One region of the Variovorax nitratireducens genome, then DNA from elsewhere that is predicted to be linked to it. Evidence: predicted binding sites of a transcription regulator. Region 1 holds the regulator's gene; each other region holds the start of a gene.
What was found. Region 1 encodes FNR, which switches genes on or off when oxygen is low (the NO sensors DNR and NnrR bind a similar motif). Its sites were predicted from a motif close to TTGATNNNNATCAA; they were not measured.
Positions count from the first base shown of each region.

Region 1 (10,415 bases):
TCGCGGTGCGGCGCCTTGCGGCCGGCGATGTGGTGCGCGTGCTGCCGGGCGAAGCCTTTCCCGCCGACGGCACGGTGATCGAGGGCGACACCTCGGCCGACGAGGCGCTGCTCACAGGCGAGTCGCGCCCGGTGCCGCGCCCGTGCGGCGCGCAGGTGCTGGCCGGCAGCCACAACCTCGACGCGGCGGTGCAGGTACGCATCGACACCGTCGGCCCCGGCACGCGCTTCGCGCAGATCGTGGCCCTGATGGAAAGCGCCTCGATCGAGAAGCCGCGCCTCGCGCAGCTCGCTGATCGCGTTGCACGCCCCTTCCTGGGCGTGGTGCTCGCGGCGGCGGCGCTGGCCTTCGTGGTCTGGTGGCCGACCGATCACGGCAAGGCGCTGATGGCGGCGGTGGCGGTGCTGATCGTGACCTGCCCCTGCGCACTTTCGCTCGCCACGCCGGCTGGCATGCTCGCGAGCGCCGGTACGCTGGCGCGGGGCGGCATGCTGGTGCGCAACCTGCAGGCGCTGGAGGCGCTAGCCTCGGTCGATACGGTGGTGTTCGACAAGACCGGCACGCTGACGCGCGACACACCACGGCTCGAGCGCGTCTACTGCCGGCGCGGCATGCGGCCGGGCGATGCGGTCGAGCTTGCCGCTGCGCTCGGCGCACAGTCGCTGCACCCGACTGCGCGCGCGCTGGTGGGCGCCTGGAACGCGCAGTACCGCATGCCGCCGACGTGGATGGTTTCCGACCTGACGGAGCACGCCGGGCAGGGGCTCGAAGGTGCGGCATGGCAGGGCGCCGCGGGGGCGCGGCTGCCGCGCCGCATGCGCCTCGGTGCGGCGGCCTTCTGCGGCGTTGCGCCGCTGCAGGTCGAGGCGGCGCAGGTTCACCTTAGCGACGAAGAGGGTTGGGTCGCAAGCTTCGTGCTGGCCGAAGACCTGCGTGACGACGCGGTGGCCGCAGTGCGCGCGCTCGGGGCGCAAGGGCTGGCCGTGCGGCTGCTTTCCGGCGACCGGGGCGCGGCGGTGCGCGATGTGGCGGGCCGCGTCGGCATCCCGGAGGCCCAGGGCGACTGCCTGCCCGAAGACAAGCTCGATGTGCTGCGGCAACTGCAGGCGCAGGGCCGGCGCGTCGCGATGGTAGGAGATGGCCTCAACGACGGGCCGGTGCTGGCGCAGGCCGATGTTTCGTTCGCATTCGGCCGGGCCGTTCCGCTGACCCGGGCGCGCGCCGACTTCATCGTGCTGAGCGAGTCGCTGGCCAGCATCCCGCAGGCGATCTCGCAGGCGCGCCGCACGCTGCGGGTGGTGCGGCAGAACCTCTGGTGGGCGGCCGGCTACAACGCGCTGTGCGTGCCGCTGGCGCTCGCCGGGCTGCTACCGGCCTGGCTGGCCGGCCTCGGCATGGCGGTCAGTTCGCTGGTGGTGGTGCTCAACGCGGCGCGCCTCGCGGTGCCGTTCGGGGGCGGGCGCTGATGGACATTCTTTTCCTGCTCATCCCGTTCTCGGTGGTGCTGGTGCTGCTGATCCTGGCCGGGCTCTGGTGGGCGGTCGACCGCGGCCAGTTCGACGACGTCGAGCGTGAAGGCGAGCGCATTCTGCGCAACGATTGATCTGCATCAAGGCGACGTGCCGGGCACGCACCGACACTGGCCGCAGTTCAAGAAAGGCCAGACGATGCACGCTGACAACCCTCCTGCCGCGGTGTATGAAGACACCGTCATACGGCAGTTCGCACTCATGGCGGTGGTGTGGGGCGTGGTCGGCATGCTGGTCGGCGTGCTCATCGCGTCGCAGCTCGCATGGCCCGAAATGAACTTCGGCATTCCGTGGCTCAGCTACGGGCGCCTGCGTCCGCTCCACACCAATGCGGTGATCTTCGCCTTCGGCGGCTGCGCACTCATGGCGACCAGCTTCCACGTGGTGCAGCGGACCTGCCAGGTTCCGCTGTTCGCGCCGAAGCTGGCGTCGTTCGTGTTCTGGGGCTGGCAGGCCGTCATCGTCGCTGCCGCGCTGAGCCTGCCGATGGGCTACACCTCCGGCAAGGAGTACGCCGAGCTCGAATGGCCGATCGACATCCTGATCACCCTGGTGTGGGTGGCGTACGCGATCGTGTTTTTCGGCACCATCGGCATCCGCAAGGTACGCCACATCTACGTGGCCAACTGGTTCTACGGCGCTTTCATCATCGCGGTGGCGCTGCTGCACATCGTGAACAGCGCGGCCATACCGGCCGGCTGGATGAAGAGCTACTCGGCCTACGCGGGCGTGCAGGACGCGATGGTGCAGTGGTGGTACGGCCACAACGCGGTCGGCTTCTTCCTCACCGCCGGCTTCCTCGGGATGATGTACTACTACATCCCCAAGCAGGTCGGCCGCCCGGTGTATTCGTACCGGCTCTCGATCGTGCACTTCTGGGCGCTGATCTTCACCTACATGTGGGCGGGCCCGCACCACCTGCACTACACCGCGCTGCCGGACTGGACGCAATCGATCGGCATGGTGTTCTCGCTGATCCTGCTGGCGCCGAGCTGGGGCGGCATGATCAACGGCGTGATGACGCTGTCTGGGGCCTGGGACAAGCTGCGAACCGATCCGATCCTGCGCTTCCTGATCGTGGCGCTGTCGTTCTACGGCATGGCGACCTTCGAGGGGCCGATGATGTCGATCAAGACGGTCAACGCCTTGAGCCACTACACCGACTGGACGGTCGGCCACGTGCACGCAGGTGCGCTGGGCTGGGTCGGACTGATCTCGATGGGCTCGCTCTACTACCTGATCCCGCGCATGTACGGCCGCACCGAGATGCACAGCGTGCCGGCCATCGAACTGCATTTCTGGATGGCGACCATCGGCATCGTGCTCTACATCGCCGCGATGTGGATCGCCGGCGTGATGCAGGGCCTGATGTGGCGCGCGGTCAATCCCGACGGCACCCTCACCTACACCTTCGTCGAAAGCGTGAAGGCGACCTTCCCGTACTACGTGGTGCGCCTCGTCGGCGGGCTGCTCTACCTCGGCGGCATGCTGGTGATGGCCTGGAACGTCTGGATGACGGTGGGCTTCGGCCGCTCGGTCAACGCCATCATCCCGCAGCCAGTGGCCGCGCCCGCCTGAGGAAGCCACATGTCCGACAAGACCACGACCCCCAAGACCGGCTTCTCGCACGAGAAGATCGAGACCAACAACTTCCTGATGATCGTGCTCATCCTGCTGGTCATCGCCGTCGGCGGGCTGGTCGAGATCGTGCCGCTGTTCTTCCAGAAGTCGACCACCGAAGCGGTCAAGGGCGTCGAACCGCTCAAGTCGCTGCAACTGGTCGGGCGTGACGTCTATCTGCGCGAGGGTTGCTACAACTGCCACTCGCAAATGATCCGGCCGTTCCGGGCCGAGACGCTGCGCTACGGGCACTACTCGGTGGCCGGCGAGTTCGTCTACGACCATCCGTTCCAGTGGGGCAGCAAGCGCACCGGTCCCGATCTGCACCGCGTCGGCGGCAAGTACAGCGACGAGTGGCACCGCATCCACCTGAACAACCCGCGCGATGTGGTGCCCGAGTCGAACATGCCCGGCTACGCCTGGCTCGACAAGGCGCTGGTGGACGGCGCCACGACCGCCACCCATATGACCGCGCTGCGCCGCGTCGGCGTGCCCTATACCGACGCGCAGATCGCTGCCGCACCGGCCGACGTCGCAGGCAGAACCGAACTCGATGCACTGGTGGCCTACCTGCAGTCGCTCGGCCTCGCACTCAAGTAAAGGAAGCACGATGGACGTCACCACCCTGCGCATCGCGGCCACGCTGGCCTCGTTCGCCACTTTCATCGGCATCGTCGTCTGGACCTACTGGCGTCGCAACGCCAGCGCCTTCGACGAAGCGGGCCAGTTGCCGTTCGAACAGGACTGAGGCCGCACCATGAGCGATTTCATCGGCGACTTCTGGTCGCACTACGTCACGGTGGTCGTGCTGGTCAGCATCCTGGCCTGCGCGCTGCTCCTGTGGGTCACGGCCCGCACGAGTGCCCCAACCGGCGGGGACAACACCACCGGCCACGTCTGGGACGAAGATCTGCGCGAGATGAACAACCCGCTTCCGCGCTGGTGGGTGGGCCTGTTCGTGCTCACGATCGTGTTCGGACTGGGCTATCTCGTGGCCTACCCGGGCCTGGGCAGCTATGGCGGCGAGCTCGGCTGGAGCACCCGCAGCGAGTACGCGGGCGACGTCGCGGCCGCCGACCGTGCGCTGGAGCCGGTCTATGCGAAGTACTCCGCGATGGCGCCCGAACAGGTTGCCGGCGACCCGGGCGCCAGGGCCATCGGCGAGCGCCTGTTCCTCAACAACTGTGCGCAATGCCACGGCTCCGACGCGCGCGGCAGCAAGGGCTTTCCGAACCTGACCGACGCCGACTGGCTGCACGGCGGCAAGCCCGACAAGATCGTGGAGACCATCACGCAGGGCCGCACCGGCGTCATGCCGCCGATGGCGGCCGCAGTCGGTACGCCGGACGACGTGAAGAACGTGGCCAACTATGTGCTGAGCCTGTCGGGCAGTCCGCACGACTCGCTGCGCGCCGGGCTTGGCAAGAGCAAGTTCACCGCATGCGTGGCCTGCCACGGCATCGGCGGCGTCGGCAACCAGGCGATGGGCGCCCCCAACCTGCGCGACAACATCTGGCTCCATGGCTACGGCCAGGAAGCCATCATCGCGATCATCAACACCGGCAAGACCAACCAGATGCCGCCGCAGCAGGGCCGGCTGACCGAAGCGCAGATCCAGGTACTCGCGTCCTATGTCTGGGGCATGTCCAACAAGGCCGCCGCGGCGCCCTGAAAGCCATGGCCGAACCGCTGCCCGCCGCTTCGCCCTTGCGCCCGCGCAAGGTCATTCCGATCGTCGCGGTGGAGCAGGGCAGCGGGCTCTATGCGGCCCACCAGAAGATCTACCCGCGCAGCATCAGCGGGCTGTTCGCGCGCTGGCGCTGGGCCATGGTGTTCCTGACGCAGCTCGTGTTCTACGGCCTGCCCTGGGTCGAGTGGGGCGGCAGGCAGGCGGTGCTGTTCGACCTCGGCGCCCGGCGCTTCTACCTGGGCGGTCTGGTGCTGTACCCGCAGGATCTGATTTACCTAACCGGGCTGCTCGTGATCTCGGCGCTCTCGCTGTTCCTGTTCACGGCGGTGGCGGGCCGGCTCTGGTGCGGCTACGCCTGCCCGCAAACCGTCTATACCGAGATCTTCCTGTGGGTGGAGCACAAGATCGAAGGCAACCGCGTCGCGCGCATGCGGCTCGACGGCGAGCCGTTCTCGCTCGAAAAGCTGGTCAAGAAGTGGTTCAAGCACATCGTCTGGCTGGGCATCGCGCTGTGGACGGGCTTCACCTTCGTCGGCTACTTCACACCCGTGCGCGAGCTCGGCATGGAATTCCTGCAGACCCGCATGGGCTCGTGGGAGGTGTTCTGGGTGTTCTTCTACGGCTTCGCCACCTACGGCAACGCGGGCTTCATGCGCGAACAGGTGTGCCAGTACATGTGCCCCTATGCGCGCTTCCAGGGTGCCATGTTCGACCGCGACACGCTGATCGTGAGCTACGACGTGGAACGGGGCGAGCCGCGCGGCTTGCCGGCCAAGGGCCCGCAGCAAGCCCGATCTGGCGACTGCATCGATTGCGACCTGTGCGTGCAGGTGTGCCCCGCCGGCATCGACATCCGCCAGGGCCTGCAGTACGAATGCATCGGCTGCGGCCTCTGCGTCGACGCCTGCAACACCGTCATGGAAAAGCAGCACCGGCCACACGGGCTGATCCGCTATGCCACGCAGAACAGCATGGCCGGGCACTGGTCCAGCGGGGAGATCCGGCGGCGCGTGCTGCGGCCCCGCGTGCTGATCTACACCGGCGTGCTGGCGGCGCTGTGCCTCGGGTTGCTGGCCAGCCTTGTGGTGCGCATGCCGCTCAAGGTCGACGTGGTGCGGGATCGCGCGTCGCTGGCCCGCATCGCCGAGGGCGGACGGCTCGAGAACGTCTACCGCCTGCAGATCATGAACGCGACCGAGCAGCCGCAGCGCTACAGCATCGAGGCGACCGGCCTCGAGGGGCTGTCCGTGCTCCCGGCGGAGCCGGTGGAAATCGAAAGCGCCCAGTCGCGCTGGGTGGCGGTGCGCCTGCAGATTCCGTATGGCAGCGCGGCACCCGGCTCCCACACCGTGCACTTCGGCGTGCGCTCGGCCGATGGCAGTGCGCAGGTGTCCGAAAAGGCCGCTTTCCTGGTACCCCGTTGACCCGGAGGAGACAAAGATGAAAACAATGAACGAGCTAGAACCCGCACCGCCGGCGCCGGCCGCCCCCTGGTGGAAGTTCCCGCTGGTGTGGATGGTGATCGCGGGGCCGGCGTGTGTCGTCGTCGCCGGCTTCGCCACGCTGTGGATCGCGCTGGCGATCCCCGATCCCGTGGTCGCCGAGGACTACTACCGGCAGGGCATCCAGATCAACCGCACGCTGGCCGACAAGAAGCTGGTGCCGGCGCAAGTCGGGCGCAACCACGCGGCGACGCCCGGCAACGACATGCCCGCGCCGAAGCGGGCAGCGCCGTGAACGCGCGCACGGCGCTCTGGATCCTGTGGCCCGGCTTCCTGCTCGCCTGCAGTTTCGAACTGCTGGTGTTCGCGCTGGTCGATCCGGCCGATCTGCGCTGGGGCAGCGAGTCGCTCGGCCTGTCGCGCCAGGCGGTCTACACGATCGGCTTCTTTGTGTTCTGGTTGCTGGCCGCGGCTTCGAGCGCGCTGACCATGCTGCTGGTGTCGATGCCCAGGCGGGAAATCAGCAAGCAGCCGGAGTGACGATGCGGTGCAGCGCGTCGGGCTCGACGATGCGCACATGGCGGTTGTCGACCTCGATGATGCCGTCGGTGACGAACTTCGACAGCGTACGGCTCACGGTCTCGAGCTTCAGGCCGAGGTAGCTGCCGATCTCCTCGCGCGTCATCCGCAGGACCAGTTCCGATTGCGAGAAGCCGCGCGCATGAAGCCGCTGCACCAGGTTGAGCAGGAAGGCGGCCAGCCGCTCTTCGGCCCGCATGCCACCCAGCAGCAGCATCACGCCATGCTCGCGCACGATTTCGCGACTCATGATCTGGTGCACGTGGCGCTGCAGCGAGGTGATCTCGCGCGAGAGTTCCTCGATGCGGTCGAACGGCATCACGCAGACTTCGGAGTCTTCCAGCGCCACTGCGTCGCAGGTGTGGTGGTCGTTCACGATGCCGTCGAGGCCGATGATCTCGCCGGCCATCTGGAAGCCGGTGACCTGGTCGCGGCCGTCTTCGGTCGCCACGCGGGTCTTGAACACCCCGGTGCGAATCGCATAGAGCGAGGTGAAGCGCTCGCCGCTGTGAAACAGCGCCTCGCGCCGCTTCACCTTGCGGCGCGTCGCCACGATGTCGTCGATGCGATCCAGCTCGGACGGCAGCAGCCCCACGGGCATGCAGAGTTCGCGCAGGTTGCAGTTCGAGCAGGCAACCTTGATGGTTTGGGGGGTCATGTCAATGGGGCTCTCTTTGTGCGATTTTCCGTTCCTGCCTGTGCAGGTGAGTTGATTCAGGTCAATGAAACTTCGGCGGGTCGGCCGCACAGTCGATGGGTCATGCCCTCGATTTCAACCGCCGTTTTGTCCCCGCCCGTGCCGCCGTTGTCGAGCGCCTTGCTGCGGCGCTTCGACGTCGCCGGGCCGCGCTACACCTCCTATCCCACGGCCGACCGTTTCGTCGAAGCCTTCGGTGCCGACGCCTATGCGCAGGCATTGCGCCAGCGCGGCAACGGGGCCGTTGCACGCGCGCTGCCGCTCTCGCTCTACGTGCACATTCCGTTCTGCGCCTCGCTTTGCTACTACTGCGCGTGCAACAAGATCGTGACGCGCCACCGCAGCGAGGGCCGCAACTACCTGCGCTACCTGGCACGCGAGATCGACCTGCAGGTCGCACAGCTCGGCGCCGGTGCGCCGGTGAGCCAGCTGCACCTGGGTGGCGGCACGCCGACCTTTCTGGACGACGCGAGCCTGCGCGAACTCATGGATCTGTTGCGCGACGCCTTCACCCTGGCGCCGGACGGGGAGTACGCGATCGAGGTCGATCCGCGCACGGTGGACGAGGCACGGCTCGCCGTGCTGGCGGAACTCGGCTTCAACCGCCTCAGCTTCGGGGTGCAGGACTTCGAGCCGGCCGTGCAGCAGGCTGTGCACCGCATCCAGCCGGCCCAGCAGGTGTTCGACCTGGTGGCAGCGGCCCGCCGGCTCGGCTTCGCATCGACCAACATCGATCTGATCTACGGCCTGCCGCACCAGACCGTGAAGTCGTTCGACCGAACGCTGGCGCAGGTGTGCCACCTGCGCCCGGATCGAATCGCGTTGTATGCCTACGCGCACTTGCCCGAGCGCTTCAAGCCGCAGCGGCGCATCAATGCCGCAGACCTTCCCGCGCCCGCTGCCAAGCTCGAGATGCTGTCGCGCTCCATCGCGGCACTCACCGCGGCGGGGTATGTGTACATCGGCATGGATCACTTCGCGCTGCCCGGCGATGCGCTGGCCGTGGCCCGGCGCCAGGGCCGGCTGCATCGCAACTTCCAGGGCTACAGCACGCAGCCCGACTGCGACCTGGTCGCCCTCGGCGTCTCCGCCATCGGGCGCATCGGCGCCACCTACAGCCAGAACGCCAAGACGCTGGAGGAGTACTGCGACCACATCGACCAGGGCCGGTTGCCGGTGGTGCGCGGGCTTGCACTGTCGCGCGACGACGTGTTGCGGCGCTCGGTGATCATGGCGCTGATGTGCCAGGGGCGGGTGGATTTCGAATCGATCGCGCTGGCCCACCTGATCGACTTCCGGCGCCACTTTGCGGAAGAACTGGCAGCGCTGGCCCCGCTCGAAGAAAAGGGCCTCGTGGCGGTGAGCGACCGCGCCATCGAAGTCACGGCCACCGGCTGGTTCTTCGTGCGGGCCATCGCGATGGTGTTCGACCGCTACCTGCAGGCCGATCGCAACCGCACGCGGTTCTCCCGCATCATCTAGCACGACCGGCTGCCACCATGCAAACCGCACTGGCCGCCTCGGCTTTCCTGATGGGTCTGGCCGGCGGCCCGCACTGCGTTGCCATGTGCGGCGCAGCTTGCGCCGGCGTGGTTCGCATCGTGCGCGCGGCGCCGAACGGCGGCGTGGCCGCACTTTCCACGGACGACGGTGCGGGCCGCATGTTGCTGCTGCAGACCGGGCGCATCGCGGGCTATGCCGCCGGCGGGGCGCTGGCCGCGGCGGCGGTGGGCAGTCTTGCCGTGGCCAGCGAGCACGTTGCCCTGCTGCGCCCGGTCTGGACGATGCTTCATGTGGCCGTGCTGGCATGGGGCGTGGTGCTCGCCGTGGCGGGGCGGCAGCCGCGCTGGGCGCACCGCGCGGGGGGCTGGCTCGCAACGCGCCTGCGGCCCCTGAACGGTTCTGCCCCGGGGCTGCTTGCCACCGGCGCGCTGTGGATCGCGATGCCCTGCGGGCTGCTGTATTCGGCGTTGATACTGGCGAGCCTGGGCAACGGGCCGGCGCAGGGCGCACTCGTCATGGCCCTGTTCGGTGTCGGCAGCGGGATCTCGTTGATGCTGGCCCCTTGGCTCTGGCAACGCCTGCGCTGGGGCCTCGGTTCAATGCGGCAGGTCTGGGGCACCCGCGTGGCGGGCGTGTTGCTGGCGGGCGTCGCGTCGCAGGCACTCTGGATAGACCTGCGGCACCAGATCGAAATCTGGTGCCGCTGAGAGCGGGACCGATGCCGCGAGCCGGGGTCGGGCGTGCGGGGCCTCATGCCGGGTTGCGTTCAAGGAACAAGGAACCCTGGCCTTTGGCGGAAGTTGCTGCTCGCGCTGGCGCTTCGTGCTTGACGTTTCGGGATAGGGCCTGTGCGGGAGGGGCGTTGGGGTTAGGCCGCTGGCGGCGGGTGGCCCCTTCCGCGAATGTCCCCCGGCCTGCGGCCTCCTCCTTTATTTCGCTGCAGGGGCCACCCACCACCAGCGGCCTTGGGCACGCTCTGCGTGTTCGGCGCGAAACGGTCACTTCGCTTCCAGGATCAGGGCGGTGGGGCACGCTGCGCAGCGAAATAAAGGAGGAGGCCGCAGGCCGGGGGACATTCGCGGAGCAGCGTGCCCCGCCGCCCTGAGCCCACCCCGGAACCCCAGACCCTCAGCGCTCAAATCAAACGTCGGACGCTGCGAATGCAAGGCCGTATCAGCCGCGCAAGCCCTTCCAGAGCATGTAGGCCGCCAGCACATACAGGATGCTCGCGAACACCCGCTTGAGCTTTTTCACGGGCAGGCTGTGCGCGGCTTTCGCGCCCAGCGGCGCGGTGAACACGCTGCAGATGGCAATGACCACCAGCGCCGGCAGCCAGATGTAGCCGAACGAGCCGG
Region 1 covers NZ_JBPJZO010000004.1:253,770-264,184, forward strand. The annotation lists gene ACSFA8_RS13295 (heavy metal translocating P-type ATPase) at 1-1,466, shown strand, start outside; gene ccoS (cbb3-type cytochrome oxidase assembly protein CcoS) at 1,466-1,603, shown strand; gene ccoN (cytochrome-c oxidase, cbb3-type subunit I) at 1,668-3,107, shown strand; gene ccoO (cytochrome-c oxidase, cbb3-type subunit II) at 3,117-3,749, shown strand; gene ACSFA8_RS13315 (cbb3-type cytochrome oxidase subunit 3) at 3,760-3,897, shown strand; gene ccoP (cytochrome-c oxidase, cbb3-type subunit III) at 3,907-4,821, shown strand; gene ccoG (cytochrome c oxidase accessory protein CcoG) at 4,827-6,263, shown strand; gene ACSFA8_RS13330 (FixH family protein) at 6,289-6,576, shown strand; gene ACSFA8_RS13335 (hypothetical protein) at 6,573-6,821, shown strand; gene fnr (fumarate/nitrate reduction transcriptional regulator Fnr) at 6,802-7,518, opposite strand; gene hemN (oxygen-independent coproporphyrinogen III oxidase) at 7,621-9,039, shown strand; gene ACSFA8_RS13350 (sulfite exporter TauE/SafE family protein) at 9,057-9,767, shown strand; gene ACSFA8_RS13355 (sulfite exporter TauE/SafE family protein) at 10,234-10,415, opposite strand, start outside.

Region 2 (10,415 bases), on a different contig from region 1:
CAAGGATGTTGGGGCGCAGGCGAGCGTTGATTCGGGTTGTTTTCATGGTTTGATGGTGTGCACACACTGCGCCACGCCGGGCGAAACGAATCCTCACAATTTGCAACGAATTTTGCGCTGAAGCCCTTGATTGGGCAACGTTTATCCCTTTCGGACGCCGCGCGCCGTCGCGGAATTGGCGAAAATAGCCACAACTTTCGCACGCTTTCATGGCCAAACGACCCATTCTGAGTTTCCCCGACAAGCGTCTGCACACGGTGGCCAAGCCGGTGCAGGGCGTCGATGCGCGCATCAAGTCCCTGGTGGCCGACATGCTGGAAACCATGTACGACGCGCATGGTATCGGGCTCGCCGCCACCCAAGTCGACGTGCATGAGCGGCTGGTGGTGATCGATGTGTCGGAAGAACGCAACGAACCGCTGGTGCTGATTAATCCCGAGATCGTCTGGGCCAGCGACGAAAAAGTATTGAACGAAGAGGGTTGCCTCTCGGTGCCCGGAATCTACGACGGGGTCGAACGCGCCACCGCCGTGCGGTGCACCGCGCTCGACCTCGACGGCGAGCTTCGCACCGTCGAGGCCGAAGGCCTGCTCGCGGTCTGCATCCAGCACGAACTCGACCATTTGCTCGGCAAGGTGTTCGTCGAATACCTTTCGCCGCTCAAGCGCAACCGCATCAAGAGCAAGCTGCTCAAGGCGCAGCGCGAGGAACAGCGCGAAGGGCGCGAATGACCGTGCTGCGTGGCGCGCGAGGGCTCACCTCGGTGGCGCTGGCGTTCGCACTGACGGCCTGCATCAGCGAACCGACCCGCCTGCCACCCAACACCAGCAAGGCCGAAGCCTTGCAGCGGCTGGGCACACCCACCGCCGTCTACGCCTTGCCGAGCGGCGTCGAGCGTCTGCAGTATTCGCGCGCACCTTCGGGTTTCGAGGTCAACAACGTCGATGTCGACGCCGCCGGCCGCGTGTTCTCGGTGCGGCAGGAACTCGACGAAGGCCTGTTCGCCGGCACCATCCGGCCCGGCGTCTGGCGCGAGGCCGACATCCTGCGGACGTATGGCCGCCCCTTCGAGATCACGCGCGTGTCGTCCTTCGACGGTGGGGTCTGGGCCTGGCGCTACAAGGCGCAGAACACACGCCGGTTGCTCTACATCTATGTAGACCCCCAGGGCCTGGTGCAGTACTACAACGTGGGTGACGATCTGTCCCTCGAAATTCTGATCCGTTGAAGTCTGCGAGCACCGTTTGAGAGTCATTTTTGCGGGAACCCCCGCCTTTGCCGCCATTGCCTTGGCGCAGCTTGCCGCCGCGGGCCACGACATCGCGCTGGTGCTGACGCAGCCCGATCGGCCCGCCGGCCGCGGCCTCAGGCTGCAGGCGTCCCCGGTCAAGGAACTGGCGCAGCAACACGGCTGGCCGGTCGCGCAGCCGCGCAGCCTGCGTCTCGACGGAAAGTACCCCGACGACGCAGCTGCGGCGGCCGAAGCGCTGCGCGCCGCAAGTGCGGACGTGATGGTGGTCGCGGCCTACGGCCTGATCCTGCCGCAATGGGTGCTGGACGTGCCCAGGCTGGGCTGCCTGAACATCCATGCCAGCCTGCTGCCGCGCTGGCGCGGCGCCGCGCCGATCCACCGCGCGATCGAGGCGGGCGACCTGGAAACCGGCATCACGATCATGCAGATGGACGCCGGCCTCGACACCGGTGACATGCTGTTGCGCGAGGCGCTGGCCATTGGCGACGACAGCACGGCGAGGCTGCACGACCGGCTGGCCGACGTGGGTGGCCGGCTGGTCATCGAGGCGCTGCGTCTGGCCGAAGCCGGCGCATTGAAGCCCGTCGCGCAGCCGGCCGAAGGCGTGACCTACGCCCACAAGGTCGAAAAGCACGAAGCGAAGATCGACTGGTGCCAGCCGGCAGAGGCCATCGTGCGCCGCATTCGCGCTTTCGACCCCTTTCCCGGCGCCACCAGCCCACTCGACGGCGAGGCCGTCAAGTTCTGGGCGGCCCGCGTCCAGTCCGGCGCGGCCGGCGAAAAGCCCGGAACCATTCTGGCCGTAGCGCCCAGCGGCATTGCGGTGGCGGCCGGCAACTCGGTCGTGCTGATGACGGAATTGCAGCGCGCCGGCGGCAAACGCCTGGCGGCCGCCGACTTTCTGCGCGGCTTCGACGTCAAGGCCGGCCAGGTTTTCGGGCTCTGACGGGTGTTCTTCCTCGCCAGCGTCCGCAACCAGCCCACGTTTCGCGAGGGCGCCCGCGAGATGGCGCCGCTCGCGCTCGGCATCTCGGCCTGGGGCCTGATGACCGGCGTGGCGATGGTGCAGTCGGGCATGAGCGTGGTCGAGGCGGTGGCGATGACGCTGCTGGTCTACGCCGGCAGTTCGCAGCTCGCCGCGATCCCGTTGCTGGTGGGCGGTGCGCCAGGCTGGGTGATTCTGGCCACGGGCTTCTGCGTGAACCTGCGCTTTGTGGTGTTCAGCCTGCACCTGCGGCCCTATCTGATGCACCTGCCGCGCTGGCGCCGGCTGGTCAACGGCTACCTGACAGCCGACCTCAGCTATGCGCTGTTCACGCGCCGCTACCCGGTGCCGGCCGACGACGCGGCAGGTCGCGCCGCGCAGGAGGCCTACCTCGCAGGCGGCTACTGCGTGACCTGGTGCTCGTGGATGGCGCTCAGCCTGCTCGGCGTGACGCTGGCCAACTTCATTCCGCTGGCGTGGGGCCTGGGCTTCGCGGGCGTGCTGAGCCTGGTGGGCATCCTCTGCTCCATGGCCACCAGCCGGCTGCGAATGCTGGCCATCGCCATCGCGGGGGGCACTGCGGTGGCGGCTTACAGCCTGCCGCTCAAGCTCAACATCGTGGTCGGCATCGGCGTTGCGGTGCTGCTCTGCTTCTGGTTCGAGCGGCAGCTCGGGCTCGATCCCAACGAAGGAGACGAGGCGTGAAGGGTGTGACGGATGCCTGGACGCTGCTGATCATCGTCGGCCTGGCCGGCGTCAGCGTGCTCACGCGCTGCTTCTTCTTCATCCTCGACCGGCCCTGGGGCTTTCCGCCCTGGGCGCACCGGGCGCTGCACTACGCACCGGTGGCCGCGCTGGCGGCGGTGGTGATTCCCGAGATCGTCATGACGCAGGGACACTTCGTCTCGACCTGGCAGGACGGCCGGCTCTTTGCGGCCGCGGCCGGCGCCGCGTACTACTTCTGGCGCCGCGGCGTGCTGGGCACCATCGTGGTCGGCATGGCGGTCTACCTGCCGCTGCATCTGTGGCTCGGCTGGTAGGCGCTCCTAGAATCGGGTGCATGAACGTCATCCGCTTTACCGATCTGTGCGCCCAAGGCAAAGTTGCCGGCCAGCGCGTCTTCATCCGCGCCGACCTCAACGTGCCGCAGGACGACACCGGCCGCATCACCGAGGACACGCGCATCCGCGCCTCCGTGCCCTGCATCCAGCAGGCGCTCGCCGCGGGCGCTGCCGTCATGGTCACCTCGCACCTTGGCCGCCCCACCGAAGGCGCCTTCAAGCCTGCCGATTCGCTGGCGCCCGTGGCTGCCCGCCTGGGCGAGCTGCTGGGCCGCGATGTGCCGCTGCTGGCCGACTGGGTCGACGGCGTCGAGGTGAAGCCCGGACAGGTGGTGCTGCTCGAGAACTGCCGCGTCAACAAGGGCGAGAAGAAGAACGACCCGGCGCTGGCGCAAAAGCTCGCTGCGCTCTGCGACATCTACGTGAACGATGCCTTCGGCACCGCGCACCGCGCCGAGGCCACCACCTACGGCATCGCCGAATACGCCAAGGTGGCTTCGGCCGGCCCGCTGCTGGCGGCTGAAATCGACGCCATCACCCGCGCCCTCACCGCGCCGAAGCGCCCGCTGGTGGCGATCGTCGCGGGCTCCAAGGTCAGCACCAAGCTGACCATCCTGAAGGCATTGGCCGAGAAGGTCGACCAGCTCATCGTCGGCGGCGGCATCGCCAATACCTTCATGCTGGCGGCCGGCCTGCCGATCGGCAAGTCGCTGGCCGAACCCGATCTGCTGGACCAGGCCAAAGCCGTGATCGAAGCGATGCGCGCGCGCGGCGCTGCCGTGCCGATTCCGGTCGACGTGGTCACGGCCAAGACCTTTGCGGCCGATGCACCGGCCTCGGTGAAGGCGGCGAGCGACGTGGCTGAAGACGACCTGATCCTGGACATCGGCCCGCAAACCGCAGCGCAGCTTGCGGCGCAACTTGGCGAAGCCGGCACCATCGTCTGGAACGGCCCGGTCGGCGTGTTCGAGTTCGATGCCTTCGCCAACGGCACCAAGGTCATCGCGCAGGCCATCGCGGCCAGCCCGGGCTTTTCGATCGCGGGCGGCGGCGACACGCTGGCCGCAATCGCCAAGTACGGCATCGAAGACAAGATCGGCTACATCTCCACCGGCGGCGGCGCGTTCCTCGAGATCCTCGAGGGCAAGACCCTGCCGGCGCTGCAGATCCTGGAACAGCGCGCCGCCGGCTGAGCTGCGTCGCCGCGGCCGGCTCAGGCCGGCGCGGCGCGTGGCTCGCTGGTCGCCCGGCCCTTGAAATCCGTCCAGCACCGGCGCGTGAAGTCGTAGAGCTTGCAACTGCGCGCGGTGCCGAAATACCAGCCCCATGAAAAGCGCTGCACCACGATGCGGTTCGGCAGCAGTTCCTCGAGGCGCGCCTGCGCCGCCTTCAGCTTGTAGAGCGGGATGCTCATGTCCACGTGGTGCGCGGTGTGCTCCATGATGTGGTGCAGCAGGGAGCCGATTCGCAGCGGGAACGTCAGGTGCACTGTGGTCGAGACGAAAGGCTGCGCGCGCTGCCAGGCGGCACGGTCGTCGTGCCAGCTCACCTTCACGTGCGTGTGGTGCACGTAGACCACGAAACCGATCATTGCGAACCAGAACAGCAGCGGCACCACGAACGCCGTGGCGACCAGCAGCAGCACCGACTGGCCGGTGGCCAGCGCCGCCGCCGCTAGCGCGCAGAACCAGACCGTGCCGAAACTGCCCACCAGCCAGCAATCGTGCGAGAACACCGGGCGTTCGGCCTTGCCGGACTTGTCGCGCGCCACCATGCGGTGCCACCAGATCTCGACCATGTAGTAGAGGCCGGGCGCCCAGCCGCTGCGGTAGACGCGCTCCATGAAGCGGCGCGACGGCGACAACGCACCGTACTCGGCCTGCGTGAGCGGCGCCCAGGTGAAGTCGACGCCCTTCAGGTTGGTAAACCCGTGGTGCACCACGTTGTGCCCCATGTCCCACAGGCTGAACGGCGTGAGCGATGGCAGGAAGGCGATTCGGCCCAGCCACCGGTTCAGCCCCCGGTGCGGCGTCAGGCTGTGGTGGCAGCCGTCGTGCCCGATGATGAACAGGCGCCCGATCACGAATCCCGTGGCCAGCCCGCACAGCAGCTTGAGCCAGCCGGACTCGAGCCACACCGCGGCAGTCAGCAGCGCCATGAACAGCGTGTAATCGAAGGCGAGCAACGCCAGCGCCCGCACGGTGCTGCGCTGCGAGAGCGGGATGAGCCAGGAACGAAGGGTCTTGCGGTGCGGCAGCGGCGCTTCAGGCGGCACGGGCAGGGGCAGGGCGGAGTCAGGCAGGGCGTTCATGGTCGAACCGTAGCGTGTCCGGCGCGCACCGGCCATGACGAAAATCAACATCCGGCCGATTGCCGGCTGAACTTGCCGTATCGTGCGCTGTCATTTCCGCATGTGAGAATTGCGTCAAAGGCAGCAAAGCCAAACCAACAGCGAGAGACAAATGAACGACCCCCGCATTCCGCGCCACGCCACCAAGATCGTCGCCACTCTCGGGCCCGCTTCGAGCGACCCGGCGCTGCTGGAACAGATGATCCTGAACAAGGTCAGCGTGGTGCGTCTCAACTTCAGCCACGGCAAGGCGCAGGATCACATCGACCGCGCGCTCATGGTGCGCGAGGCGGCACGCCGCACCGGCCGCGAGGTCGCGATCATGGCCGACCTGCAGGGCCCCAAGATCCGCGTCGGCAAGTTTGCCGAGGGCAAGATCTGGCTCGAACCCGGCGCCAAGTTCGTGCTCAACGGCGCCCGCACCGAGCTCGGCGACGTGGACGCCGTCGGCCTCGACTACAAGGACTTGCCGCGCGACGTGAAGGCCGGCGACCGGCTGCTGCTGAACGACGGACTGATCGTGCTGATCGTCGATGCGGTCAAGGGCGACGCGGTCTACACCACCGTGCGGCTCGGCGGCGAGCTGTCCAACAACAAGGGCATCAACAAGCAGGGCGGCGGCCTCACGGCACCGGCGCTGACCGGCAAGGACATGGAGGACATCAAGACCGCGATGAGCTTCCAGGCCGACTACGTGGCCGTGAGCTTTCCGAAGAATGCGACCGACATGGAAATGGCGCGCCAGCTCTGCAACGTGGCGGCGGCCGAATTCGGCCACAAGCCGGGGCTGATCGCCAAGATCGAGCGCGCCGAGGCAATCCCCAAGCTGGAAGAAATCATCCGCGCCAGCGATGGCATCATGGTCGCGCGCGGCGACCTCGCGGTGGAAGTCGGCAACGCGGCCGTGCCGGCGCTGCAGAAAAAGATGATCCGCATGGCGCGCGAGATGGACCGGGTGGTCATCACCGCGACGCAGATGATGGAATCGATGATCACCAACCCGGTGCCCACCCGCGCCGAGGTCAGCGACGTGGCCAACGCCGTGCTCGACGGCACCGATGCCGTGATGCTCTCGGCCGAAACCGCCTCGGGCCGCTACCCGCTCGAGACCGTGCAGGAGATGAGCCGCATCTGCGAAGCGGCCGAACAGGCCGAGGACAAGACACTCGACACCGACTTCAGCGGCCACACCTACAACCGCATCGACCAATCGATCGCCATGGGTGCGCTGTTCACCGCGCACCACCTCGGCGCCAAGGCGATCGTGGCCATGACCGAGTCGGGCTCCACGCCGCTCTGGATGAGCCGGCATGCGGCGCACATCCCGGTCTATGCGCTGACGTCGCGCCTTGCCACCCAACGCAAAATGGCGCTCTTTCGCAACGTGCGCCCCTTGCTGATGGATCCGGAGAGCGACCGCGACACGGCGCTCGAGCAGGCCGAGACGCATCTGAAGAAGCGCGGGATCGTGCAGAGCGGTGACGTCTATGCGATCACCTGCGGCGAGCCCATGGGTGCACCCGGCGGCACCAACATGCTCAAGATCTGCCGGGCGACCTGACGCCGTCGGCACAAAGCCCGGCCGCGTCCTACCGGTGCGGCCGGCGGCAATGCGCATGCTGGCGAAACCGTTTTGGCTCGCCGCGCGTACCTGCCCCATGAGAAACCCCCTTCCCAAGCCGCGCCCCGCGCTGCTGATTGCCGCTGCCGCCGTGCTGCTGGCCGCCTGCTCCCCCGTCAAGCTGCTGAATCGCGTGGTGCCGAGCGACACCTACGCGCTGGAGGGCGACGTGTCTTACGGGCCGGCGCCGCGCCAGCAGCTCGACGTTTACCGGCCGCTGGCCAGCACCGTGCCCGCCGAGGGCAAGCGCCCGCTGGTCGTCTTCTTCTATGGCGGCACCTGGACGACCGGTGAGCGTGCCAGCTTCAGGTTCGTCGGCGAGGCGCTGGCAGCGCGCGGCGCCGTGGTCGTGTTGCCTGACTACGGCCGGTCGCCCGCGTTCAAGTACCCGGTGTTCGTGCAGGACAGTGCGCTCGCCGTCAAATGGGCACTCGACAACGCGGCGCGGCTCGGCGCCGACCCGAATCAGGTTTATGTGATGGGCCACAGCTCGGGCGGCTACAACACGGCGATGGTGGCGCTCGACGCGCGCTGGCTCGACGCGGTGGGTGCGAGCCCGAAGCAGCTCGCCGGCTGGATCGGGCTGGCCGGCCCCTATGACTTCCTGCCGATCGTGAACCCCGACGCGCAGGTGGCTTTCAACTGGCCGGCCACGCCGCCGGATTCGCAGCCGCTGACCCATGCCTCGGCCGCCTCGCCGCGCGCGCTGCTGCTGGTGGCGCGCGAGGACAAGGTGGTCAATCCGGTGCGCAATACCGGGCAGATGGCGACCCGATTGCAGGCAGCGGGCGTGCCGGTGCAGACGCGCGAGTTCGACGACCTCGGCCACATCACGCTGATCGTTGCCGTGGCCAAGCCGCTGCGGTGGCTGGGCGGCCCGGTGCTGCCGCCGGTGCTGGCTTTCCTGGGGCTCCCGCCAGACACCGGGAAATAGCCGAAATAGCCGATCGAGCCGATCCGGGCCCGCCGATACAATCTTGCACCACCCCCCTACCGCCGTGTCAACGGCCACGAACGAGAGAGAGCGACGCAGTGAATCAGGAACAACTCGACAAAGTCTCCAAGGGCAACGGCTTCATCGCCGCGCTGGATCAGAGTGGCGGCAGCACCCCGAAGGCGCTCAAGCTGTACGGCATCGAGGAAAGCGCCTACCAGGGCGACGCCGAGATGTTCGACCTCGTGCACGCGATGCGCAGTCGTATCGTGGCCAGCCCCGCGTTCGACGGCCGCCGCGTGCTCGGCGCCATCCTGTTCGAGGCGACGATGGATCGGCAGATCGACGGCCTCGATGCCGCCGCCTACCTGTGGCAGCGCAAGCAGGTCGTGCCTTTTCTCAAGGTAGACAAGGGCCTGGCCGCCGAAGCCGACGGCGTGCAACTCATGAAACCGATGCCCGAACTCGACGACCTGCTCGCGCGCGCCGCGGCCAAGGGCGTCTTCGGCACCAAGATGCGTTCGGTGGTGAATGCTGCCAACGAAAAGGGCATCGCTGCCGTGCTGGACCAGCAGTTCGCCGTCGGCCAGCAGATCCTGAACGCCGGCCTGGTGCCGATCCTCGAGCCCGAAGTCTCGATCGGCGCGGCCGACAAGCAGCAGGCCGAAGTCGTGCTCAAGAAGGGCTTTCTGGAGCGCCTGAACGCGTTGCCCGCCGCATCGAAGGTGATGCTCAAGCTCACGCTTCCGACCGTCGACGGCTTCTACAGCGAACTCGTGGCGCATCCGCAAGTGGTGCGCGTGGTGGCGCTCTCCGGCGGCTACGAACGCGACGACGCCAATGCCCGCCTGGCGCGCAACCCCGGCATCATCGCCAGCTTCAGCCGCGCCTTGACCGAAGGCCTGAGTGCACAGCAGTCCGACGCGGCGTTCAACAGCGCGCTGGACGCAGCCATCGAGTCGATCTACCGCGCCTCGATCACCTGACCCAAGGCGCGTTCTGCCCGCATGCCGGCCACCGTTCGCGGTGGCTTTTTTCTGCGCGCACAATCGCCATTCCCCCTCCGTTCCCCCCTCCGTTTCCACACCGCTTTTTTGCCATGACCACCGTCCACACGTCCTCCATCAAGAGCCTGCTCCTGCTCGCGCGCGGCAAGGTGCGCGACAACTATGCGGTCGGCGACGACCGCATCCTGATGGTGGCGAGCGACCGGTTGAGCGCGTTCGACGTGATCATGGGCGAGCCGATTCCCGGCAAGGGCGTGATCCTCACGCAAATGGCGCTCTGGTGGTTCGGCCGGCTTGGCCACATCTGCCCGAACCACCTGACGGGCGACACACCCGAGAGTGTGGTCACGGCCGAAGAGGCGCCGCAGGTCAAAGACCGCTCGATGCTGGTCAAGCGCCTGAAGCCGATCCCGGTCGAGGCCGTGGTGCGCGGCTATCTGGCCGGCAGCGGCTGGAAGGAGTACCAGGAGGGTCGAGCCGTCTGCGGCGTGCCGTTGCCCGAGGGCTTGACCAACGCCAGCAAGCTGCCGCGCCCGATCTTCACGCCCGCTGCCAAGGCGGCTGCGGGCGAGCACGACGAGAACATCAGCTACGACCGCGTGGTCGAAATCGTCGGCCCGGCGCTCGCCCAGCAGATCCGCGAAACCAGCATCCAGATCTACGAAACCGCGGCGGCCATCGCGCTGACCAAGGGGATGATCATTGCCGACACCAAGTTCGAGTTCGGCCTCGACGAGGCCGGCACGCTGGTGCTGATGGACGAGGTGCTCACGCCCGACAGCTCGCGCTACTGGCCGATCGAGGGCTACGAAGAAGCCTTGCGCAACGGCACCAATCCGCCGAGCTACGACAAGCAGTTCGTGCGCGACTGGCTCGAAGCCACCAAGATCAACGGCAAGCCCTGGGACAAGACCCCACCCGCGCCGCGCCTGCCGGCCGAGGTGATCGAGAAGACCGCCGCCAAGTACCGCGAAGCGCTGCAGCGACTGACTGACTGACCGGCCGGCGGGGCGGGTTGTTTTTTAACAAATGTTAATAAGTCACAAACTGCGCGGCAATAGTCCCTGCCTGCCGACGCACGGATTCCAGACACTGTCCTCACCACAACGGATGAGGAAGCGAAATGAATCTGGCAATCCATGAAAAAAGCCCACTGTCTTTCAGTGGCGCCACGGTCGCCCCGCCGGACGCGTTGCAGGCCGGCA
Region 2 covers NZ_JBPJZO010000002.1:597,321-607,735, forward strand. The annotation lists gene ACSFA8_RS08155 (LysM peptidoglycan-binding domain-containing protein) at 1-46, opposite strand, end outside; gene def (peptide deformylase) at 210-731, shown strand; gene ACSFA8_RS08165 (hypothetical protein) at 728-1,228, shown strand; gene fmt (methionyl-tRNA formyltransferase) at 1,245-2,198, shown strand; gene ACSFA8_RS08175 (AzlC family ABC transporter permease) at 2,259-2,942, shown strand; gene ACSFA8_RS08180 (AzlD domain-containing protein) at 2,939-3,277, shown strand; gene ACSFA8_RS08185 (phosphoglycerate kinase) at 3,298-4,491, shown strand; gene ACSFA8_RS08190 (fatty acid desaturase) at 4,512-5,609, opposite strand; gene pyk (pyruvate kinase) at 5,761-7,209, shown strand; gene ACSFA8_RS08200 (alpha/beta hydrolase) at 7,307-8,203, shown strand; gene ACSFA8_RS08205 (fructose bisphosphate aldolase) at 8,302-9,189, shown strand; gene ACSFA8_RS08210 (phosphoribosylaminoimidazolesuccinocarboxamide synthase) at 9,303-10,208, shown strand; gene ACSFA8_RS08215 (helix-turn-helix transcriptional regulator) at 10,334-10,415, shown strand, end outside.
Region 2: ACSFA8_RS08190 (fatty acid desaturase) is a predicted target of FNR. The motif match lies at 5,644-5,657, and genes of this name have one in related genera.

Region 3 (10,415 bases), on a different contig from region 1:
GCGCAGCTCCCTCGTTCCCGGCTTCGACGACGGCGCGGTATTCCGCTCGCTCTTCGCCGCCTACCCCGACTCGCTGCTGCTGGTCGATCTCCAGGGCGTGATCGGCCTGGCCAATCCGGCCGCGGTCGAGCTGCTGGGCTACACGGCCGACGAACTGGTCGGCCTCTCGGTCGACGCGCTGGTGCCCGACGCGATCCGGCCGCGCCATGCGGCCTACCGCAATGCCTATGCCCACCACCCGCGCGCCCGGCCGATGGGCATGCAGATGGACCTGGTTGCCAAGCGGCGCGACGGCAGCGAGGTGATGGTCGAGATCGCCCTGAGTCCGTTGCAAAGCCACGGCCTGCCCTATGTCGTGGCCGCGATCCGCAGCGTGGGAACCTATCCGCGCGTCAAGCAGGCGTTGGAGAGAGCCCGCTATGCCGAGCATCTCGCCCAGTTCGGCCGCTTCGCGGTCGATGCGCGGGATCCGAAAGAACTGCTGGAACTTGTCCCTGCGATCGCGGCCGAAGCGCTCCAGGTCGAGACAGCCGAGATCCTGCTGCTGGAACCCAGCGGCCTGGAGTTCCGGGTTGCCGCCGTCACCGGCCCGCTGCAGGATCTCGCTGTCGGCGATCTAATTGCCAATGCGCCCACCTCGCCCTCCGGCAGCGTCATCGCCGATGGCAAGGCACTGCTGGTGAACGACTACGCGCAGCAGCACCGCTTCCGGCTGGCGCCGCGCGCCGTCGAGCGCGGGCTGGCGAGCGAACTCGCCGTGCCGCTGTCGGATCGCGGCCGCACGATCGGCACCCTGGCCGTGCGCTCGCGCACCCCCAAGCGCTTCGGCGACGACGAGTTGCGCTTTCTCGATTCGTTGTCGAGCCTGCTGGGAACCGTGCTGCAGCGCGCGACCAGCGAAGAGGCACTCAACCATGCGCAGCGGCTCGAAACCGTCGGCCAGCTGACCGGCGGCGTCGCACACGACTTCAACAACCTGCTGACCATCATCTCGGGCAACCTGCAGGTGCTCGAGGACGCGCCCGCCTATGCTGCCGATCCGTTGATCCAGCAACTGGTCGGCGCCGCTGCGCGCGCCACCCGGCGCGGCGCCGAACTAACCAGCAAGCTGCTCGCGTTCTCGCGCCGCCAGGTGCTTCAGCCCACGATCGTCGACACCGCCGCCCTGCTGCATTCGCTGACCGACATGCTGCGCCGCACGCTGGATCAACGCATCGTCATCACGCTCGATGCCGAAGACGCGCTGTGCCTGGCGGATCCGGGGCAACTCGAATCCGCACTGTTGAACGTGGCTATCAACGCCCGCGACGCGATGCCGCTCGGCGGCACGCTCGCCTTCACCTGCCGCCTGGTGCCGTCGCTGCCGTTGAACCTCGATGCCGAGCGCGAACCGGCCGAGGCGCACGGCTATGTGGCGATCTGCATCTCGGACACCGGCGACGGAATGCCCGAAGCCGTGAAGGAGCGCGCCTTCGAGCCCTTCTTCACCACCAAGGAGACGGGCCGCGGCACCGGTCTCGGCCTCTCGACGGTCTATGGCTTTGCCAGGCAGTCGCGCGGCGCCGTCAGTCTCGACAGTGCACCCGGCGCGGGCACGAAGGTGACGCTCTATCTGCCGCGCGCAGAAGGCGACGGTGTCGCCGACGAAGCCTTCGACACCGCGGCGCCGGGCAGCGTGCCCGCGGGACTGCGCGTGTTGCTGGTCGAGGACGACGCCGAGGTGCGAAGCGTGGTGCAGCGGTTTCTGGCCTCGATGGCCTGCGAAGTCGTCGCTTGCGCCGATGCCGAAGAAGCATTGCGCGTGCTCGCATCGGAGCCGGGCATCGGGCTGCTGCTCACCGACATCCTGCTCGGCGCCGGCATGCGCGGCACCGAACTGGCGGACGCGGCGCGCACGCGGCGGCCTGGCCTGCCGGTGCTGCTGATGTCGGGCTATTCGAGCGAGTTGCTCGACGAGCCGCAAGGCCGGGAACTGCTGCGCAAGCCTTACACGCGCGTCGAACTCGAGCGCGCCATGGCGCGGGTGCTGAACGCGGCTCAGTGAAGCGCGGCCGCGCTCATCGGCGCGGCGCTGCGCATGAAGCTTGTCAGCGCCTCCACCTGCGGGATATGGATGTCGCGCCGCCCCTTCTCGGTGAAGCGGATCACGTCGCCCCGCGCCATCCGCGACAGCGCGCGGCTCACGCTCTCCAGCGTCATGCCGAGGTAGTTGCCGATTTCGGCACGCGTCATGCGCAGCGTGAACTGGTCGGTACGCAGGCCGCGCTGCGCCAGCGCATCGGCCCAGTAACGCAGGAAGCCGGCCACGCGGGCATCGGCGGGCAGCGTGCACAGCGACAGCATGGAGTCGTGGTCGCGCGTGAGTTCGCGGCTCATGGCCTCATGCAGCGCGGTGAGCAGCGCCGGCGTGCGAATGGCCGCCTGGAGCAATGCGTCGTAGCGGATGGCCCAGACCTCGCCGGTGTCCATCGCGACCGCGTCGCAGCCGTACTGTGCCGTCGCGATGCCGTCGAGGCCTAGCCAGTCGCCCTTGAAGTGGAGGCCGACCACCTGTTCGCGCCCTTCGCCCGACAGGTTGACCATCTTGAAAAAGCCCGAACTCACGACGTAGAGGCAGCCGAACTGCTGCCCCACCTGGTAGACCGTGTCACCCGCGCGGACGATGCGCCGCTGGATCGGAACGCTGTCCTGCAGCAGTTGCAGCATGTCGGCGATGCGCCGCACGGCTGACCGGTGGCCCTGGGTAACGCTTGTTGCTTCGGTAGTCATCGCTTGTTGTTCCTTGCAGATCGATGGCTTGAAGCTTAGAAAACCGCGGTAACTGGCGCGCCAATGCGGCCGCCCCCTCGGTAACAGTGCGTGAATGCTTTGTGTCCGGTCGGTATCGACGGGTGCGGGATGCCGGATTGTTGACGCCGATCAAGGCCTGGAGCGCAGCAAGCAATACCTTCGCTGGTGTGGAATCCGTTCTCACCCCTCCTTCTCACCGCCCGTCACCGGACGACCCACCGGCCGCGGAAGACATCCTGGCGATCTTTGCCGCGGCCCGGCGCCTGCGTGCTGATGCCAGCGCGGGCACGCTCGGCCAGCCGCTACGCGGCAAGAACCTGGCGCTGCTGCTCGAAAGCCCGCCCGGCGAGGCGCAGTCGGCCCTGCATCGCGCCGCGCTGGAACTTGGCGCCCGGGTCGCCGAAGTCCGGTTCGCCGACCCGGGCGGGTCGGCCTTCGTGCAGGACGACATTCGCGGCCTGGCCCGAATGCTGGGGCGCATGTACGACGCGATCGACTGCGCCGCACTGGCGCCGGCCACCGTGCGCCAGATCGAGCAGGAGGCGGGCGTGCCGGTCTACGCCGGACTGGGCCTGGACGACCATCCGGCAAGGGCGCTGGCGGATCTCATGACCCTCTGCGAGCATCGGCCGGCGCCAGGCGCATCGATCCGCTTCCTCGGCGACCCGACAACGCCGCGGGCACGCGCCTTCCTGCGGGCCGCGCGGGAGGTCGGCTTGGCGGAATCTGTGGATGCGACTCTCGTGGTGGACGCGGCCCATGGTTCGCACTGGTCGCTGTGCGGGCCGGCCGGCCCGCTGGACGCGCTTCGGCGTTCGGAAAACCACCGCTGCATGATGCAGACCCTGCTGCTCGAGACAATCGTCAAGGCCTGATCGGGGGCGCTCCGCGGCTTACGGCTCGGGCCGTTTCCATAGCCAGACGGCGACCACCGCCATGAGGAGCGGTACGCCGACCTTCACGACGGTCGGCGCGGGGGTGAAGAGCAGCGCTGCCGAACTGAAAGCCATCATCCCGGACGCGACCCACTTCGCGCGGCGCGGCACTGCGCCACCCTGCCGCCATTGCCGGATGTACACGCCGTAGCGGGGGTGTTCGAGCAGCCACTGCTCCAGCGCAGGCCAGCCGCGGCCGCCCGCCCAAGCGGCCGCCAGCAGAAAGGGCACCGTCGGCAGAATGGGCAGCACGACGCCGAGCAGGGCGAGCGCGAGAAATGCCAGTGCCAGCACCCGCCAGAGCAGCTTCGCGATGGGACGCATCGACCCATGGTAGGCCAATCGCCCGCCGAAGGCGGATGACGGGCCGCAGGCTTGCGCCAGATCAAAGGCGCCGTCACACGCCCGCACTAGGCTTGCAGTGCCGATACCGAAACCATGACGCACCCCAGCATCACCATCATCTGCCACGAACACCAGGCGCTGTCGGCGATGCTGCGCTCGATCATCCTGCTTCTGGATGGACATCGGCGGCGGAACACGCTGCCCGACTTCGATGCGCTGCAGGCCATGCTGTTCTACGTCGACGAGTTCCCGGAGAAGCTGCACCATCCCAAGGAGAGCCAACTGCTCTTCCCCAAGCTGCGCGGGCGCAATGCCCGGACCGACGCGGTGCTCGACCGCCTGGATCGCGACCATGCACATGGCGAGCAGGCGATCCGCGAACTCGAACACGCGCTGCTCGGATTCCGGATGATGGGTGCCACCGACCAGGGCGAAGCCCGCCGGGACAAGTTCGAGACCTTGATGAAGCAGTACGCCGACTTCTATCTCGACCACATGCGCATCGAGGAAACCGAGATCCTGCCGCTGGCCATGACCGTCCTCAGCGACGACGAATGGGCCGAACTCGACGCAGCGTTCCTGCAGAACCGCGACCTGCTCGCAGGCTACGAGGCCGACGAGGCCTACCGGCCGCTTTTCGGGAAGATCGTCGACACGCTGCAGGCTTCGGGCAGTGTCGGCTCGGTGCTCGAAGCCTTCGCAGGGGTCGCGCGGCCGAAGTTCCCGCCACATCATTGACAGGGTGCACGCGTTGACAGACGCGTCGCTGCTGGTCACGATGCTCCTTCCTGCACACGGGCAACCGGCTGCCCGGCGCCAGCGCCTCACCCCTCCACCGGACACCGAAAGCCCCCCAATGATTTCCAGCTTCAACGATCTGCTGCGCGCTGCGCGCGAACAGCCGCAACCGCAGCGCCTGCTGTTCGTCTTCGCCACCGCGGGCCTGCCGGACGACGCGACGCCCGAACAGCGCGAGCGCTTTGAGGCCGGCCAGGGCGGCACGCTGACGCCGCTGATGTGCGTCGACAAGACACCCGAAGAACTGGACTCCTTTGACACGCTGCGCGAAGAGTCGCGGGAGTTCGGCCAGACCTGGGATCTCGTCTTCACCGCCGCGATCTCGGGCAGCGCCGGCCTCGGGCCGACCAGCGCGCAGGCCGAAGCGCCGCTTCAGCGCATGGTCGAATCGATCAAGTCCGGCGGCATTGGCGACTTCGTCGCCTTCGACGGTGCGGGCCAGGCCGTGCAGATTGGCTGAACCAACCCGGGCGCGATGCCGCCCGCTCAGGCCGCGTTGACGCCCAACGAAAGCGCGGCGTCCTGCCGCGTCAACAACCGGGCCAGCAGTTCGCGCACGCTGCGGATCTGCTCGCCGAACGGCAGCGTGCCGACGCCGCGGAAGAACAGTCCCTTCTTCACGTCGCCGCGCAGGGCGGCAGCCAGTTGAGTGTCGATGCAGAACTGGCCCCAGCCGGCCAGCCCGTCACGCAACCCGCATTGGGCCAGGCAGTCGAAGGCAAGCGTGCAGCGCGGCTTGACGTGCGCCACGCTCTGCAGCTTTGCCTCGGCCTTCAGGTAGCCTTTCAGCCACTGGGTTGCCACGGCGCGCGCGGGCAGGCCGGCCACGCTCGTGAATTCGACCAGATCCTCGTCGCGTGCCTCGGCCAGCACGCGCTTGAATTCGGGGTGTGCATCGCACTCCTGCGTGACGGCGAATGGCGTGCCGAGCTGCACGGCGGCGGCACCCAGCGCCTGCACGCGCGCGATGTCCTCGAAGCAGCGGATGCCACCGGCCGCGATCAGCGGGATCTCCTTCTCGATGCCCGCGGCGCGCAGGAAGGCGAGCGACTGCGGAATGACGTTCTCGAAGTCAAAGCGCGGGTCGGCCAGGTCGGCGATCTTCGCTGCGCCGAGGTGGCCGCCGGCCAGCCTCGGGTGTTCGATCACGATCGCGTCGGGCAGGCGCTTCCTGCGCTCCCACTTGCGCACCAGCAGCTGCACGCCGCGCGCGTCCGAAAGGATGGGCACGAGCAGCGCGCCGGGGTGATCCTGCGCGAGCTCGGGCAGGTCGAGCGGCAGGCCGGCGCCGACCACCACGGCATCGATCCCGCATTCGAGCGCACGCGTCACCGAGGGAGCGTATTCGCCCACCGCGCGCATCACGTTGATGGCGAGCAGGCCGCGCCCGCCCGAACGCTCGCGCGCGGCATGGATCTCACGCGCCAGCGCTTCCAGGTTGGCCGCGTTGATGTCTTCCTTGGCGCGGCGCGTGGCGGCCGCTCCCGGTGCCAGTTCGCGCGTGAGCGCCATCAGATCCGGATGATGGCGGCGCAGGTCGACCGACGAAATGGTGCCCATCGCGCCAAGCGCCGCGACGCTGCCGGCCAGCCGGTGCGCCGACACGCCGACGCCCATGCCGCCCTGGACGATCGGCAGCAGGGTTCGCTCACCCAGGCGCAGCGGCTTCAGGCCGCATCCGCGCAGCAACGCATTCAGTTGATCGGCGCTGGCGGCGCTGTCTGCGGCGTGGGTGGTTCGGTCGATGTGGAGGGCAGTGGTCATGTGGGCAGCGGCAAGGCGCATGTGCGCCGCATCTGTGGCAATCGTTCACGGTAGTGCCTCGCTGCGAACGCGGTTTTGACCAAGGTCAAACTTGCGCTTCGCTGCGCGGCGCCGGCCCGAGTGCTTCGTCGATCTCGTTGAAGATGCTGGTGCCGCTGCCGTCGTCGACCGCTGCGTGGTCGAACGGGCCAGTACCGCTGTGGTCGGCATCGGACGCCGGCACGAAGCTCCCACTGCGCAGGTCGAAGACATGCACCTCGCCCTCCTCGATCACATAGTGCCAACCGTGCAGCGCGAGCCGGCCCGACTCGACGCGCTCCCGTACCATCGGGTAGTCCATCAGCCGCTCCAGCTGCAGCACGACGCAGCGCTGCTCGGTGCGGCGCAGCGCTTCCGGCGTCACCTGAACCGGCAGCACGGCCTCGCGCGCGAGGTCGAGCCAGGCCGCAAGGTTGGGCGCCTGCGGCAGGCTCTCTTCGTACAGCGCCCGGATGCCGCCGCAATGGCTGTGGCCGCAGACGACGATGCGCTCGACGTTCAGGCGGAGCACGGCGAACTCGATCGCGGCAGCCGTTCCGTGATAACCCGCCGAGCCATCGTGCGGCGGCACGAGCGCGCCGACGTTGCGGACGATGAACAACTCGCCGGGCCCGGTGCCGGTCAGCAGATAGGGCACGAGGCGCGAATCGGAGCACCCGATGAACAGGATGTTCGGATGCTGGCCGTCCCGCACCAGGCTCTGGAACCGATCCTGCACACCGGGAAAATAGTCGTCGTGGAAGCGCCTTAGTCGCAGCAGCAGATCGTCAGGCATCGTGCGCCGCCTGCCGCGCTACTGGACCAGCGGCGTCTCTGCCGCGTCGAGATCCACGCCCTCGACCACGGCCTGGCCGGCCAGCACCTGAAGGCACTGGCGCAGCGCCGTCACATAGGCCTGCTGGCGCAGTGCCATCGAGACCGCGCCCCGCACCGACTCGAAGGACTGGGGCTCGCCGCCCTCGCGCTCCAGCACCTCCACCACGTGCAGGCCGAAGCGGCTGTGCACCAGGCGCGGCAGGACGCCGACCTCGACATGGCCGAAGATCTCGCGGGCAAACTCGGAGGCACAGTCGGCCGGGATCAGCCATCCCAGCTCGCCGCCCTGTTCGCCGCTCGGACAGTTGGACAGCTCGCGTGCGGCGCGTTCGAAGCCAGCGCTTGCGCTGCCATTCGATTTGCCGTCGTGGCAGCGGACATCCAGCAGGCAGGCCTCGGCGCGATTTCGCAGTGCCACCACGTCCATGCCCTGCGTCACTGCGAACAGCACATGCCGCAGCAGCACGCGCTGGCCCGTTCTGTAGCGCGCCGGGTGCGCAGCATGGTGGCGCCGGCAGGCCTCCTCGGACGGGTCGGGCAACTGCAGCTCGCGCTCCAGCCACGCATCGATGGCCTGGGACGCGGCCTCGCTGAGCATGCCGTCGCCGGACGCGATATCCGTGGGCGCCAGCAGCCCGCCCTGGATGGCGGCCTGGCGCAGCAGCTCGGAGCACGCGCGCTGGCGCAGTTCCTCGACCGACAGCACCTCGGCATCGCCGTGCAGGAGCACGCCATTGATGCGCGCCACCCGGGGCAGCGCAGCCTGGGATGCTTGGCCAGCGTCCGATTTGAAGGTTTCGACATTCATGAAGGTTTTCTCCTGGGGCTCAGAGGCCGGCGCGGGGCTCGCGCGGCTCGTTGTGGCCGGCCGGCACGTTCAGCCGGCGGCTGCGGACGACCTGGGGTGACCGGAACAGGAAGCGAACCGTCCCGAAGCCGCTCCACACATGCACCAGCCGGCTGAACGGGAACAGCAGGAAGATCGTCATGCCGAACACGATGTGGAACAGGTAGGGCCAAGGCAAGGCGGCCAGCGCGGTGGCATCCACCGGTCGCAGCGTGACGATGCGCTGCGCCCAGTCCGCCAGGATCAGCATCACGCTGCCATCGGCATGCGCCCACGAAAATGGCAGCGTGATCAACCCCACAACAAGCTGAATCCACAGCACCACCAGCACCGCGATGTCGGTGGGATGGCTGGTGAGGCGGATGCGCGGATCGAACACGCGCCGGTACAGCAGCAGCGTCAGACCGACGAAGCACACTGCGCCCGCGATGCCGCCCGCCACGACGGCCAGCATCTGCTTGGTCGCCGCACTCATGAAGATGCCGTAGACGCTGTGCGGCGTGAACAGTCCGACCATGTGGCCGAAGAACAGGAACAGCACGCCGAAGTGGAACAGGTTGCTTCCCCAGCGCAGCGTGCCGGCCCGCAGCATCTGGGAAGAGTCGCTCTTCCAGGTGTACTGGTTCTGGTCGAAGCGGATCAGGCTGCCGAGCACGAACACCATGAAGCAGACATACGGATAAACCTGGAAGAGAAATCCATACATGCCTTTCATGACGATGCTCCTTGTGCCATGTCGCGCTTGCGCACGATGTGAATGGGTTGTGCCTGCCCTGGCTTGGCCTGGCCCTTGGTAGAGCAGCCATCGAACACGAACGGTTCGGCCCAGCTCTCGTCGAGCGCCTCCTCGGCCGGCGGCTTGACCGGCTGCGCCTTCTCGCCGGCCAACTCGAGCAGCGCGCCGAGCACGCTGGCGTAGGCGCTGCCCCGATGCTGCAGGGCACCGAAGATGGCATTGAAGATGTGCGCCATCTCGCCGAGGAAGGCGCGCGCCTCGCGCACCGGCTGCGTGGAGACAAACTCCAGCACGGCCGGCAGGTAGTCGGGCAGTTCGCCCTCGGCCAGGATCAGGCCGGCCTTCTCGTAGGTCTGCCCCAGGTCGATCATGGCCGGGCCGCGTTCGCGCGAATCGCCGTGCACGTGCTCGAACAGGTGCAGGGAGGTGCCGCGGCCCCGGTCGAACAAATCGACGTAGTCGGACTCGGCCTCCAGGGCATCGGCACGCGACAGCATGTCCATCAGCGCATCGAGTTCGGCCAGGCGCGAGTGCGACAGGACGTGCTCGTCCTGCAGCAGCGCGCGCATCTCCGGCAGGTCGCTGCGCAGTTGCGCATCCGGGTAGCCGAGCACCGCCGCGAGCACGCGCAGGCTCTTCGTCATCGGACGCTGGGAGTTCAGTGCAAACATGGTCAGACCTCCGCCCGGATGGGAATCGTGCGCTTCTTCTCGCTGCCGAACAGGCTGACCTCGCTGGTGCCTTCCGAGCATCCGTTGCCGAACGTGAAGCCGCAGCCGCCACGCACGTTGAAGGTGTTCTCCGCGTACTCGCGGTGCGTCGTGGGGATCACGAAGCGGTCCTCGTAGTTGGCGATCGCCATCACCTGGTACATCTCCTCGACCTCCGCCTGGGTGAGTCCGACCTGCGCGAGCACGGCGTGGTTGATGCGCCCGTCGACATGCTTCTCGCGCTGGTAGGCGCGCATGGCCAGCATGCGTTCGAGCGCCTTCACGATGGGCACGGTGTCGCCCGCGGTCAGCAGGTTGGCCAGGTACTTGACCGGAATGCGAAGCTGGTTGACGTCGGGAATCTCGCCGTTGCTGCCCACATGCCCCGCATTGGCCGCGGCGCTGATCGGCGAGAGCGGCGGCACGTACCAGACCATCGGCAGCGTGCGGTATTCGGGGTGCAGCGGCAACGCCACCTTCCACTGCACCGCCATCTTGTAGACCGGGCTGTTGCGCGCTGCCTCCATCCACTTGTCGGGGATGCCGTCGAGGCGCGCCTGCGCGATCACCTTCGCATCGAACGGGTCGCAGAAGATGTCGAGCTGCGCCTGGTACAGGTCGCGGTCGTGCTCGAC
Region 3 covers NZ_JBPJZO010000003.1:52,766-63,180, forward strand. The annotation lists gene ACSFA8_RS09530 (PAS domain S-box protein) at 1-2,044, shown strand, start outside; gene ACSFA8_RS09535 (Crp/Fnr family transcriptional regulator) at 2,038-2,769, opposite strand; gene ACSFA8_RS09540 (Rossmann-fold NAD(P)-binding domain-containing protein) at 2,910-3,665, shown strand; gene ACSFA8_RS09545 (YbaN family protein) at 3,684-4,049, opposite strand; gene ACSFA8_RS09550 (hemerythrin domain-containing protein) at 4,164-4,808, shown strand; gene ACSFA8_RS09555 (ribonucleotide reductase subunit alpha) at 4,927-5,328, shown strand; gene ACSFA8_RS09560 (NAD(P)H-dependent flavin oxidoreductase) at 5,355-6,632, opposite strand; gene ACSFA8_RS09565 (carbonic anhydrase) at 6,718-7,446, opposite strand; gene ACSFA8_RS09570 (peptidylprolyl isomerase) at 7,465-8,295, opposite strand; gene narI (respiratory nitrate reductase subunit gamma) at 8,315-9,049, opposite strand; gene narJ (nitrate reductase molybdenum cofactor assembly chaperone) at 9,046-9,741, opposite strand; gene narH (nitrate reductase subunit beta) at 9,744-10,415, opposite strand, start outside.
Region 3: ACSFA8_RS09550 (hemerythrin domain-containing protein) is a predicted target of FNR. The motif match lies at 4,101-4,114, and genes of this name have one in related genera.